Regions from separate parts of the Streptomyces formicae genome, predicted to be linked through region 3. Evidence: riboswitches for the same ligand, from Rfam matches in the RefSeq annotation. Region 3 holds a riboswitch; each other region holds the start of a gene.
The links. Region 3 has a riboswitch for cobalamin ahead of KY5_RS12030 (prenyltransferase/squalene oxidase repeat-containing protein). Riboswitches for the same ligand answer to the same signal wherever they lie in the genome.
Positions count from the first base shown of each region.

Region 1: another riboswitch for cobalamin. It lies ahead of KY5_RS38565 (energy-coupling factor ABC transporter permease); the one in region 3 lies ahead of KY5_RS12030 (prenyltransferase/squalene oxidase repeat-containing protein).
Region 2: another riboswitch for cobalamin. It lies ahead of KY5_RS40720 (CbtB domain-containing protein); the one in region 3 lies ahead of KY5_RS12030 (prenyltransferase/squalene oxidase repeat-containing protein).
Region 4: another riboswitch for cobalamin. It lies ahead of KY5_RS11060 (ABC transporter substrate-binding protein); the one in region 3 lies ahead of KY5_RS12030 (prenyltransferase/squalene oxidase repeat-containing protein).

Region 1 covers NZ_CP022685.1:8,958,755-8,961,951, forward strand. The annotation lists gene cbiQ (cobalt ECF transporter T component CbiQ) at 1-728, opposite strand, end outside; gene KY5_RS38560 (energy-coupling factor ABC transporter substrate-binding protein) at 735-1,088, opposite strand; gene KY5_RS38565 (energy-coupling factor ABC transporter permease) at 1,088-1,822, opposite strand; cobalamin riboswitch at 1,852-2,036, opposite strand; gene KY5_RS38570 (methyltransferase family protein) at 2,121-2,642, shown strand; gene KY5_RS38575 (CYTH domain-containing protein) at 2,675-3,197, opposite strand, start outside.
Region 2 covers NZ_CP022685.1:9,483,068-9,486,264, forward strand. The annotation lists gene KY5_RS40705 (NmrA family NAD(P)-binding protein) at 1-202, opposite strand, end outside; gene KY5_RS40710 (nuclear transport factor 2 family protein) at 199-654, opposite strand; gene KY5_RS40715 (hypothetical protein) at 852-1,667, shown strand; cobalamin riboswitch at 1,741-1,871, shown strand; gene KY5_RS40720 (CbtB domain-containing protein) at 1,913-2,134, shown strand; gene KY5_RS40725 (CbtA family protein) at 2,156-2,944, shown strand; gene KY5_RS40730 (histidine phosphatase family protein) at 2,886-3,197, opposite strand, start outside.
Region 3 covers NZ_CP022685.1:2,847,714-2,850,910, forward strand. The annotation lists gene KY5_RS12020 (aldehyde dehydrogenase) at 1-509, opposite strand, end outside; gene KY5_RS12025 (MBL fold metallo-hydrolase) at 700-1,755, shown strand; cobalamin riboswitch at 1,802-1,927, shown strand; gene KY5_RS12030 (prenyltransferase/squalene oxidase repeat-containing protein) at 2,049-3,197, shown strand, end outside.
Region 4 covers NZ_CP022685.1:2,617,271-2,620,467, reverse strand. The annotation lists gene KY5_RS11070 (AraC family transcriptional regulator) at 111-968, shown strand; gene KY5_RS11065 (VOC family protein) at 974-1,414, shown strand; cobalamin riboswitch at 1,443-1,630, shown strand; gene KY5_RS11060 (ABC transporter substrate-binding protein) at 1,696-2,739, shown strand; gene KY5_RS11055 (FecCD family ABC transporter permease) at 2,739-3,197, shown strand, end outside.

The sequences.
Region 1 (3,197 bases), 6.1 Mb from region 3:
ACGAGGGTGAGTGCCACCAGGGCCACGAGCAGCGCCACGCTCGCGGCCACGAAGCGCCGTGAGACGTGGGCCTCCGGCACCAGCACCCGCAGCGTGCCGTCGTAGCCGCGCCCGGCGAGCCCGGCCTGGAGACGGCCCGCACGGTCGAAGGCCCGCACGAAGGCGGTGGCGCCGAGGCCGCCGAGCGAGCGCCAGGTGGCGGCCCGCGTGGTGTGGCCCAGGCGGGCCGCCTGCGCTTGTCGGATCCGGCCCATGGAGTCCAGGAGCAGGAAGCTCATGCGGTACGTCACGAGCGCCACATCGACCACCGGCGCGGGCACCCCGGCCTTGACCAGGCGGGGCAGTAGGTCCGACATCGGTGTGGTGAACGCGAACAGGAGCACCCCGAGCGAGGCCGCCGAGGTCCGCAGGAGCAGACCGCCCGCGCGGGCGGGGCCGCCGTCGGCGAGCGTGACGAACCCGTCGGGCCCGCCGACCTGGATCAGCAGGGTCACGGCGCCGGTGACGCAGAAGCCGAGCGGCACGCGGTAGGCGCGCCACAGTTTGCGCGGCGGCACACCGGCCGGGCCGAGCAGCACGGTGAGCGCGGCGGTGAGGACGAGGACGGCACCTGGCCAGGGCGGCAGCGAGATGGCGAGCACGGTGAGGCCGAGCCCGAGCACGGCCTTGTCCACGGGGTGACGGCGGCGCCAGCGACTGCTGTGCGCCGCCGCGTCGATGGGCAGCACGCCGGGTCAGACCTCTTCGGTCTCGGGGCGCGCGCCCTCCGCGTCGTCCTGGGCACGCAGGCGCTCGGCACCCTGACGGCGTCCCCTGCGCAGCCCGAAGTAGTACGCGAGCACACCCGCGCCGAGGGCCGCCTGCAGCGCGAACAGCGCCGATTCGACCTCCCCCGAGGGCGGCTCGTACAGGGGCGAGAACCAGGGCTCGTAGTCCGGCTCGATCTCGGTGATCGCCGACTCGGCCTGCGCGTCGGCGCCCGCGAACGGCTCCTTCTTGTCGTCGCCCAGGCCGAGCGCCAGGGGCAGCACCGCGAGCGCGGCGACGATCAGGAGCAGCAGGACATTGATCTTCGTGTTCCGGTTCATCAGGCACCGGCCCCCGTCTCCGTCGTGACCGCGGTCTTCTCCGTGCCGGACGCCTTCTGAGCACCGGCCTTGCGTTGCAGCAGGACCCCGAGCCGGGTGAGCTCGCCCTTGCTGGACTGCACGAGCAGCCGCATCACCACGACGGTGAGCAGGCCCTCGCTGACGGCCAGCGGGATCTGCGTGACGGCGAAGATGCCGCCGAACTTGCCGAGCGCGCCGAGGAACCCGCTGCTGGGGTCGGGGAAGGCCAGGGCCAGCTGGACACTGGTGACGCAGTACGTGGAGAGGTCGGCGACGAAGGCACCGAAGAACACGGCGACCATCAGCGGCACGTCGTACCGCTTGAGGAGCCGGTAGACGGCGTAACCGGCCCACGGCCCGACGATCGCCATCGAGAAGACGTTGGCCCCGAGCGTGGTGAGCCCGCCGTGGGCGAGCAGCAGGGCCTGGAACAGCAGTGTGATGGTGCCGAGCACCGTCATGATCGGCGGCCGGAACAGGATGGCGCCGAGCCCGGTCCCCGTCGGGTGCGAGCAACTGCCCGTCACCGAGGGGATCTTCAGGGCGGAAAGGACGAAAGTGAAGGCTCCGGAGGCACCGAGGAGCAGGGTGCTCTCCGGATGCTCCTTGACTTCACGGGTCAGGGAACGGACTCCGTGGACGACGAACGGCGCGGACGCTACGCCCCAGGCGATCGCGTGCGCCGGTGGGAGGAAACCCTCGGCAATGTGCATGGCTCGGCAGACCCTCTCCAGCACCTCGTGGATGGACAACGCGCCTTGGCCGGTCTCCTGGCTGACGGGTCGTACCGACCGGACTCCGCCTTCCCGGGTGCTTGCGCACCCAGTGGCTGCCGCGAGGGCTGGAGCCGGACTTCCCGATCACAGTGGCGAGGGCCGCACCGGCATCACACCGGATTTCCCGTTCACCAAGGCGTCGTGACAGTAGTCCGCAAGTGATCGAACTGACAACCTGCGCAAGGGGCGCGTCGCGGGCCTATCGGCGGAGCACCGGGTCTCGCATGCTGATGTCATGCGTCAGGGTGCGGCAGCCGTCGGCAGCGTGGTCTTCTTCGTGGTGGCACCGGGGGTGGTGACCGGCGTGGTGCCGTGGTGGCTCTCGGACGGCTGGTCGGCCGGTGGCTCCTGGAACTGGTCGGTGGGCGCGCTCGGTTGGGCCGTGGTCATCGGCTCGGCGGCGCTCCTGGTGCACTCCTTCGGCCGCTTCGTGGCGCAGGGCCTCGGTACGCCCGCTCCGCCGGCGCCCACCGAACACCTGGTGGTCACCGGCGCCTACCGCTACGTACGCAACCCGATGTACGTGGCGGTCGTCGCGCTCATCCTGGCCCAGGGCCTGGTGCTCGCACGGCCCCTGCTGCTCGGTTACGGCCTGGTGGCGTGGGCGGTGATGGCCGTCTTCGTGCGCGCCTATGAAGAGCCCACGCTGCGGCGGCAGTTCGGATCGGAGTACGAGGTGTACCGGCGCGGGGTGCGGGCGTGGATTCCCGGACTCCGGGCGTACGAAGCGGCGGCGCGACCGGCGGACGGGGCCTAGGCCCTCGTACGCGGGTGGGATGGTCCTGCACGTCAGCTCTGATGGCTGGTTTTCCTGTAGGACCACGCGAGGGCGACCAAGCCGAGGTATCCGGTCATGTTCGCGGTGAAGTCCCGTCCGGTCCACGGGAGCGTGACGGCGATCGCGGCGAGTGCGGAGAGCCCCACGGCGATGCCGCTGTTGCGGCGGGAACGGCCCCGTTCGGCGTGTCTTGTCAAGGCACGCCAGCCTGCGCAGAGGCTGATGAATCCGAGCGTCTGGAGGAGCACGGCGGGGATTTGGGACGACCCCCCGGCCAGCAGTCCTTCGTCGCCGCCCATGCTCATGGCCAGGAGCCCGCCGATCAGCATGGCCAGGGACCCGGTGAACCGGAAGTACTCCCAGGAGATGCCCCCGGAGGGCACGCGGGCCGGTATGCGTCGGGTGCCCCCGGTCGGCTCGTCGATCACGGTGCTGGTGCGCGTCCTGTACCAGGGCGGCTGCTCGCGGAGCCCCAGGTCCACGACTCCCTCGAAGTACTTCGCGCTGGTGAGCTTCTTCACTTCGCCACGGGTG
Region 2 (3,197 bases), 6.6 Mb from region 3:
AGACACGGTCGACCCCGTCCAAGGCGGCGGCGTGGGTGGCGGGGTCGTACCAGTCGAAGCGGACCGGCTCGGTGCCGGAGACCGGGGCAGCGCGTCGGCTGGCCGCTCGGACGCGGTGGCCTGAGGCGGCCAGCCGCGCCGCGGTCCGGCTGCCGGTGACGCCGGTGGCGCCGATGACCAACGTGGTGCCGGTGGTGCTCATCGGGCGCTCCCGGTGAAGTCGGCGCCGGGTTCGAGGACGGCGAGGGGATTCCAGTAGTCGCGGTAGGAGTTGATGAGCCCGTCCTGGATGGTGACGACGGCGACGTACGTCATGTCGAAGGGCGCCCCGGTCTCCACCAGGCGGCCGACGCCACGCATCTCGACCACGACGGTGCCCGGTTCGGCGGTCCGGTGAATCCGTACGTCAGGGAAGTCGTGCAGGTCTATGTGGTCGGGGTACCGGCGCATGTAGTCGGCGACGGCCGCCTTGCCGTCCAGGCGCCGGGGCCAGCCCGGGGGAGCGAACGGAAACTCCAGGACCCCGTCCTCGGCCCACAGTTCGACCCAGCCGGAGATGTCCTTGTCCAGGAGTAGTCGCAGGCTGTGGCGGAAGAGGTCCTCGGCGGAGGCGGGAACCGACGGCGGAGTCGGTGGCGAAGTCGGTACAGACATGGGGCCTCATTCATCTCGCGAAATCCGGACCGGTGGTCCGCTTGAACGATACGGACCGCTGGTCCGCTTGGCAATGTCGTCGCCCGGCCGATCAGGTGAAGCGGCGCGGCGCGGACGGAGATCTCTGGCTCCGCGCTGCCCCGGGGGTCAGACTGCGGAGCCGCCCACCCTTCCTCTCGATGTGAGGTAACCCAGGCATGCGACGTACCTTCCTGGCCGCCCTGACCATGGCCACCGCCCTGTGCGGCCCACCCGCCACGCAGGCCGCCACCGCCGCGCCGGGCGGCCCCCAGCGGGCCGTGGCCCAGGCCGGACCCGAGGAGCACTGCGGCGGCATCCAGAAGGTCTCCGGCGGGGGCAACAGCGCCAACGTCAAACTGTGCGCGAAGGTCGGCCAGGCCGGCCGGTTCATGAACATCGCCACGGGCTCCAACTGCTGGAACGCCCTGCACACGTGGAAGCACTGCGATGTCACAGGGCCGTGGAAGATGTTCCACGAGGGCAAGCAGGTCGCCGAGGGGGCGCTGAACAGCCCCGTTCCCTACGTCGGCCCCGGAACCTACGAGGTGGTCGCCGAAGTGTCGGTGCACGCCCACGACGACAGCCCCTTCAGTGGAACGCGCCTTCACGACACCCTGGCGAGCACCTTCACCCTGACCTCCGAACGGAAGGACCCGCCGTACACGGTCGAGGTGACGCCGGGGCGGCGCGACGCGCAGAGCGAGACCTCCATGACGTTCACCGCCACCCACAAGGGCGAGACCGAGACCCAGGCCGACCTCATGATCTGGGGCCACGGGATCTCCACGACCACCCCGGGCTGCGAGACGGACGAGGGGCGTGAGCGCGACGAGGCCACCTTCGTCACCTGCCCGATCGGCAAGGGGGAGAAGAAGACGGTCGAGCTGACCGCCGCCAAGGTGGAGGCCGACGAGTGCCCCGTCACGTGGGAGTTGTCGTGGCTGAACGGGCGGCAGACGTTCGGCATCGAGGGCAACGTCGCCTGCGCCTAGGGCGACTGCGCCCGGTCACTCCGGCCGATAGGTGAACGGCCCGGCGCGGACTCCATCTTGGCCATGGACGCGACAGACGGTACGTTCAGTGGGTTATCGATGACAGCACGAGCGGAAGCCGGTGAGATTCCGGCACGGTCGCGCCACTGTGTGCGCGTGGTCCTCGGACCGCGCGTGAGTCAGACCCGTGGCTGTCGTCCTGTGCACCACCGATACGGGACGCGAACTCCCCAGGAGGCCATGCCATGGCGCAACACGTCGCCCAGCCGACCGCCACCACCCCTGCCGTACCCGCCAAGCTGCCGCTGAAGGACATCGCCCCCTGGGCCGTCTTCTTCGGCGTACTGATGCTGGTCCTGTTGTACTTCGTCGGCGCCGAACAGGGCGCCACCTCCGTGTTCAGCGGCGCGGGGGTTCATGAGTGGGTGCACGACGCCCGCCACCTGCTCGGTTTCCCCTGCCACTGACCAGAGGAACACCGCGCGCTCATGAACTCCACAACTGTACGGAATCTCCTCGTTCGGGGCATGCTCGCCGGTCTGGGAGCCGGCGTGCTCGCCCTGATCGTGGGCTACTTCCTCGGTGAGCCGAACGTCGACAGCGCCATCGGTTTCGAGGAGGCCCACGTCGCTCACTCCCACGGTGACGAGGTCGAACTCGTCTCCAGGAGCCTCCAGTCCACGGCCGGTCTCGCCACCGGCATCCTCGTCTACGGGGTCGCCTTCGGCGGCATCGCCGCACTCGCTTACTGCTTCGCCCTGGGCCGCGTCGGCCGCTTCGGCCCGCGCGCCACCGCCCTGCTGCTCTCCGGCTGCGCCCTGCTCGCGGTGTACGTCGTGCCCTTCCTGAAGTACCCGGCCAACCCGCCTGCCGTGGGCAACGCCGACACCATCGGGAGGCGGACCACGCTGTACCTGCTGATGATGGTGCTGAGCGTGCTCCTCGCGATCGCCGCGACCATCCTGGGCAAGCGTCTCGCCGCGAGGATCGGCGCGTGGTACGCGACAGTGGTGGCCGTACTCGGCTTCGCCGCCGTCATCGGCATCGCGTACGCCTTCCTGCCCGTGGTCAACGAGGTGCCCGAGCACTTCCCGGCGGCGCTGCTGTGGCGCTTCCGGCTCTCCGCACTCGCCACGCAGATCACGCTGTGGGGCGGATTCGGGCTGCTCTTCGGCGAGTTGGCCGAGCGCTTGCTGCGTCCGCGCGAGGACCCTCCGCTCAGAGGGAGTTCACGGGACGCCCCAGCCGCAGGTTCCAGCGTCCGGCCCGGCCGCTGAGCTCCGTGACCGTCAGCGGTTCCACGTCGAGCCGCCAGAACGCGGCCGGTGGCGCGCCCGTCACGTGGATCACCGCGGCGCGCACGACTTCCGGTTCCACGACGGCGACGAGGCGTCCTTCACCGGCCGCCGTGGCGTCGAGCCAGCGCACCACGCGCGCGGAGAAGCTGCTCACCGACTCGCCACCGGCAGGTGCGTGGTCCGGGTCGGTGAGCCATCGCGCCAGGGCCTCGGGCTCCGACGCGGTCACTTC
Region 3 (3,197 bases):
AGCGCGGGGGCGAGCTTGGCCGCGGCGGTGAACTGCGGGACGTTCCAGGGGACGACGGCCGCGACCACCCCCACCGGCTCGCGCCGCACGAGGAGTTTCCCGAGGACGCCGTCGCGTGCCTCCTCGTAGGTGAAGTCGCGGGCCACCGTGATGGCCGCGTCCCACGCCATCATCGCGGCGAGCGCCTGCACCATCACGCTGGAGGTGTACGGGGTGCCGTTCTCCGAGCTGATGGCGCGGGCGATCTCCTCGTGGCGTACGGCGATCCCGTCCTTGATCTTGGTGACGACCTCGATCCGCTCGTCCAGGGTCATGCGGCGCCAGGGCCCGTCGTCGAACGCCTTGCGGGCGGTGGCGACGGCGCGGTCCACGTCGGCGGGGGCCGCGTGCGGCACGCGGGCGAAGACCTTTCCGGTGTGCGGCGACACGACGTCGATGACGCCCTTGCCGAGCGGGTCCACCAACTCCCCGCCGATGAACAGCTGTCCGTGTTCCACGAGCTCGGTCATGGCTGACTGCCTCCTGCGGAGCGCTTTCCGACACCGACTTCCTGACACTGTTTCAGAACTGATACCAGTTCTAGTTGGCGGAGTCCACGGAACGGACGCGCAACCGGCCGCCCATTCCGTCGACTTGGGCGACTATTGAAACTAGTTCTAGTTATAGTGACGGCACCCGGCGACGAGAGACGAGGCCCTCATGACCCCGCAGGTGACGGACCCGCCGGTGATCGAGCACGGCGGCGGCGTCTGGAGCATCAAGGTCCCGATCCCCGACAACCCCCTCGGCTTCACCCTCGTCCACCTCCTGGACACCGACCGCGGCGCCGTCCTCGTCGACACCGGCTGGGACGACCCGGCCTCCTGGCACACGCTGGCCGACGGGCTCGCCGCGTGCGGCGTCGCCGTCGCCGACGTGCACGGCGTGGTCATCACCCACCACCACCCCGACCACCACGGCCTGTCCGCGAAGGTCCGCGAGGCGTCGGGCGCGTGGATCGCGATGCACGAGGCGGACGCCTCCGTGGTGCGCCGCACCCGCTCCAACCCGCCCGAGCGGTGGTACGCCTACATGGCGGCGAAGCTCACGGCCGCGGGCGCCCCCGAGGAGCACGTCGCGCCGCTGGTCCGCGCCGCCGAGGAGGGCCGCCCCAGGAGGCTCCCCGGCCTCGACCCCGCCCTGCCCGACCGCGACATCGTCCCCGGCGAGCTCCTCGACCTGGCGGGCCGCCGCCTGCGGGCGATCTGGACCCCGGGCCACACCCCCGGCCACGTCTGCCTGCACCTGGAGGAGGACCACCCGGCCGGACTCAGGGGCAACGGCCGCCTCTTCTCCGGCGACCACCTGCTGCCCGGCATCACCCCGCACATCGGCCTGTACGAGGACCCCGACGACGCCACGGTCACCGATCCCCTCGGCGACTACCTCGACTCCCTGGAACGGGTGGCCCGCCTCGACCCGGCCGAGATCCTCCCCGCCCACCAGCACGCCTTCACCGACGCCCCCGCCCGCGTCGGCTCGCTCGTCGCCCACCACGAGGAGCGCCTCACCGGGCTGGGCGCCCTCCTCGCCGAGCCCCGCACCGCCTGGCAGCTCGCCGAGCACATGGAGTGGAACCGGCCCTGGGCCGAGATCCCCTACGGCTCGCGCAACATCGCCGTATCGGAAGCGGAGGCCCATGTGCGGCGCCTGGTGAAGCTGGGCCGCGCCGAGGTCGTGCCGGGCGGCGACCCGGTGACGTACGTGGCGGTGTGAATCCCCGGGCGTGGATCCCGTGCCCGGCCGCTCCTGGTACGGGCCGGTAGAGTGGGCGCGTCGTCCTCACGCCCGTACAGGGGGAAGCCGGTGCGAATCCGGCGCTGACCCGCAGCCGTATGACCGCTTCCAGCGGAGAGCCGGAATGCCCGGTGCGGAACGTGACCGGCTCGCTTCATCGGACCCCGATGAGCGGCACCGTCGAGGTATACGGAGCCGGAGCCGCCCGGAAGCCGTGCTCGCAACGGTCCGTGCCGCCCCGCTCCCCGCAGGGAGAGGCAACCCGCCGCATCATGAACGTTCGCCGCAGCGCAGCGGTCCTGGCCGCCGTCGCCGTGTTCGGCTCGGCCGCAGCACCGGCAGCCTTCGCGGACGACGCCTCGCCGTCGCCCGCCGCGCTCCCCTCGGGCCTCTACGGCAAGACCGACCCCAAGTTCGACGGCGTCTTCCGCCAGTCGTACGCCCTGCTCGCCCAGAGCATGGAGGGCGTCGAGCCCGCCGAGAAGGCCATCGACTGGCTGACCGGGCAGCAGTGCGCGAGCGGCGGCTTCGCGGCGTACCGCGCGGACGCGAGCGCGCCGTGCGACTCCAAGACCGCGGTCGACAGCAACTCCACCGCCGCGGCCGTGCAGGCGCTCGCCGGAGTCGGTCACGAGGACAAGACGCTCAAGAAGAGCGTCGAGTGGCTGAAGTCCGTACAGAACACGGACGGTGGCTGGGGCTACAACCCGGGCCTGCCCACCGACGCGAACTCCACCGGCATCGTGATCGGCGCCCTCGTCGCGGCGGGCGAGAACCCCGCCGACGTGAAGTCCAAGGACGGCAAGTCCGCCTACGACGCGCTGCCCAAGCTCGTCATGGACTGCGACAAGGACGGCGGCGCCTTCGGCCTCGCCGACCCCAAGTCCGGCAAGCTCTCGCCGAACGCCGACGCCACCGCGGCCGGTGTGCTCGGCAGCCTCGGCAGGGGCCTCGTCGTGGAGCCGCCCAAGGACCGCGACGCCACCGGGTCCAAGTGCGCGAAGCCCGACACCGCGACGCAGGCGGCGAGCAACGGCGTCGGCTACCTCCTGGACACCCTCGGCAAGACCGACGACCACCTGATGTCCTCGATGCCGGGCGCCAAGGACAAGCCCGACTTCGGCAACACCGCCGACGCGGTGCTCGCGCTCGCGGCCGCCGACCAGAAGGAGCGGGCCAAGAAGTCCGCCGAGTGGCTCGCGAAGAACTCCGCGGACTGGGCGAAGCAGTCGGGTCCCGCCGCCTACGCCCAGCTGGTCTTCGCCGCCAACGCGGCGGGGATGGACGCCCGTGACTTCGGCGGCGCCGACCTGGTGAAGCAGCTCAACGCCACGGGCCCGGCCCCGCGGTCCGCGTCGAAGTCCCCCACCGGCTCCGCCTCCGACTCGGACGAGAAGAAGGACGACGGCGGCGGCGTCAGC
Region 4 (3,197 bases), 230 kb from region 3:
CGTGCGCGCCGGGCATGGAGCAGGGGAACACGGGTAGTCGAACCGGACGCCGAGAGCGCGGCGGAGGCCGCCGCCGGGACCGTGTCAGTGGTGCCGCGCATACTGGTCGCATGGGCTCCCAAGAGTTCGTCAGGGCCGTCCCCCGGCTGGACGGCATGGTCGTCTCGGCGGTCGGCTACCGCACCGCCGGACAGCGCCCCGCCCTGCACCGGGGCCTGCCCTCGCCGTATCTGACCGTGATCTTCTCCCTCGACGGACCCATCGCCACCGGCAGCACACCGGACCGGGCGACCGGCGGGGACGCGGTGCGCACCGACATCGTCCTGGGCGGCCTGCACCAGAGCCCCGCCTACGTCGTCCAGCCCGAGCACGAGGCGGGCATCCAGCTCGCCGTGCACCCCCTGGCGGCCCGCGCGCTGCTCGGCCTGCCCGCCGCCGCACTGGCCGGGGAGCTCGTCACCAGCGGCACGGACGTCCTGGGCGGACAGGCCGCGGAGATCCGCGAGCGCCTCTGCGGCCTGGACCGCTGGGAGGACCGCTTCGCCCTCCTCGCCGACTACCTGCGGCGGCGCGCCGCCGCCGAAGGGGCGGGTCCGGTGCGCCCCGAGGTCGCGGAAGCCTGGGCCTGGCTCGCCAGGCACCGGGGCACGGGCACCGTCGGCGGTCTCTCCCGGCACGTCGCGCTCAGCGAGCGCCGTCTCACCTCCGTGTTCCGCGCGGAGACGGGTCTGAGCCCCAAGCAGGCCGCGCGCCTGATGCGCTTCCAGCACGCGAGGGCCGCGGTGGTCCGCTCCGTCGCGGCGGGCGCGGGCCCCGACCTCGCCCGGGTCGCCGCCGACACCGGTTATTACGACCATTCGCACCTGGTCCGCGACTTCCAGCAGTACACGGGGGCGAGCCCGACCCGCTGGCTGGCCGAAGAGTGCCGGAATATCCAAGCCGGGGCGCACGGCACGGGCGAAGACTGAGAGCCATGAACACCACACCTGACACCATGCCCACGACCGCCCCCGCGCCCACCATCTGGCCGGGCCTCCAGGCGAACGACGCCCCGGCCCTGATCGACTTTCTCGTCGGCACCGTCGGCTTCCTGCGCACCGCCGTCTACGAGGACGGCGACCGCGTCGCCCACGCCCAGCTCGACTGGCCCGAGGGCGGTGGCGTCATGCTCGGCTCGTACGACCCCTCGGCGCCCGAAGGCACCTGCGGAACGCCCGGTACGGCGGGCGCCTACGTCGTCACCGACCGGGTCGACGAGCTGTACGAGCGCCTCGTGGCGGCGGGCGTGCGCGTCACCACGGAGATCGAGGACAAGCCGTACGGCAGCCGGGAGTTCGGCATCCTGGACCCGGAGGGAAACCGCTGGTCGTTCGGCACCTACCGGGGCGAGCCGAGGCCCGGAGCCGCCTCCTGAGCGGGCGTGACGACGCCGTGAGCAGGCGTGATAACTTGCGCAAGCCAGTCAAACCCACACCTGGGCCAGGGAATCCGGTGCGAATCCGGAACTGACGCGCAGCGGTGAGGGAGAACGGGCGGGGCCACGGCCACTGGGCGTCCACGGACGCCCGGGAAGGCGCCCCGCCCGGTCGATCCCCGAGTCCGAAGACCTGCTGGCGCCTCCGCTCGCACACCGGGCGGCGGAGGGCGTGACGCAGGCCAGGCTCCGCGTATGAGCCGTGAGACTCAAGGGATCGCGTGTCCTCGAAAGCTGCCCGTATACGTAAGTTCGCCCTGCTCTGCGCCGGAGCGCTCGCGCTCACGGCATGCGGCGGCGGTGCCGCGCAGAAGACGGCGGGGGCGGGGGAGAAGGCGCGGGGCTACCCCGTGACGGTCGCCTCCTGCGGCAAGAAGGCCGAGGTCAAGGCTCCGCCGCGGCGCGCCGTCTCCCTCGACCAGGGCTCCTCGGAGATCCTGCTCTCGCTCGGCCTCGCCGACCGCATGGTGGGCACGGGCACCTGGACCGACCCGGTCCTGAAGAACCTGGCGAAGGACAACGCCGGGGTGGAGCGGCTCGCCGACCGCTACCCGTCCCTGGAACGGGTCCTCGCCAAGGAGCCGGACTTCGTCAGCGCCTCCTTCCTCTACACGGTCGGCAAGGGCGGCGTCGCCGACCGTGCCAAGTTCACCGAGCTCGGCGTCCCCGTCTACGTCTCGCCCACCGACTGCGCGGGCAAGGACAACGACGGCGGCGGCGACGGCAAGCGCGTCAAGACCCTCACCATGGACACCGTCTACGGCGAGATCCGCGACCTCGCGAAGGTGTTCGACGTCGAGAAGCGCGGCGAGAAGCTGGTCGCCGGGCTGAAGGGCCGCGTCGCGAAGGCCACCGAGGACATCGACGCCTCCGACGCGACGCTCCTCTACTGGTTCGCCAACTCCGACGCCCCCTACATGGCGGGCTGCTGCGGCGCCCCCGGCATCATCACGCGCGAACTCGGCGCGAAGAACGTCTTCGACGACACCCGCGAGGAATGGCCCCAGATCAACTGGGAGACCGTCGCCGACCGCGACCCCGACGTCCTCGTCATCGGCGACCTCACCCGCAAGTCCCAGTCCGCGGAGAGCGCCGCGGCGAAGATCGAGTTCCTGGAGACCAACCCGGCTACCAGGAACCTGACCGCCGTGAAGAAGAAGCGCTACGTACTCCTCAGCGGCCAGGCCATGAACCCCACGATCCGCACGGTCGACGGCATCGAGCAAGTGGCGGCGGGGCTGCGGAAGTTCGGGCTCGCCCAGTGATCTCGGCCGCCCTCGCGCGACAGTGGCTGCTGTGGCTCGCGGGGCTCGCCGCGCTCGTCCTCTCCGTGGCGGTCGCCGTCACCATCGGGCCCGCGGACATCTCCGTGCCCGACGTGTGGGCGGCGCTCGCCGCGCACCTCGGCTGGGGCGAGGCACGGCTCACCCCGATCAGGGACGGCATCGTCTGGAACCTGCGGATGCCGCGCACCCTGCTCGCCGCGGTCTGCGGCGCCGGACTCGCGGTCTGCGGCGCGGTCATGCAGTCCCTGCTCCGCAACCCGCTCGCCGACCCCTTCGTGCTCGGGGTGTCGTCCGGCGCGTCCACCGGGGCGGTCGCGGTCGTCGTGCTCGGCGTGGGCGGGGGAGTGGTGTCGGTCTCGGCGGGCGCCTTCGTCGGAGCGCTCTGCTCCTTCGCCCTGGTACTGCTCCTGAGCCATACGCTGGGCGGCTCGACGGAC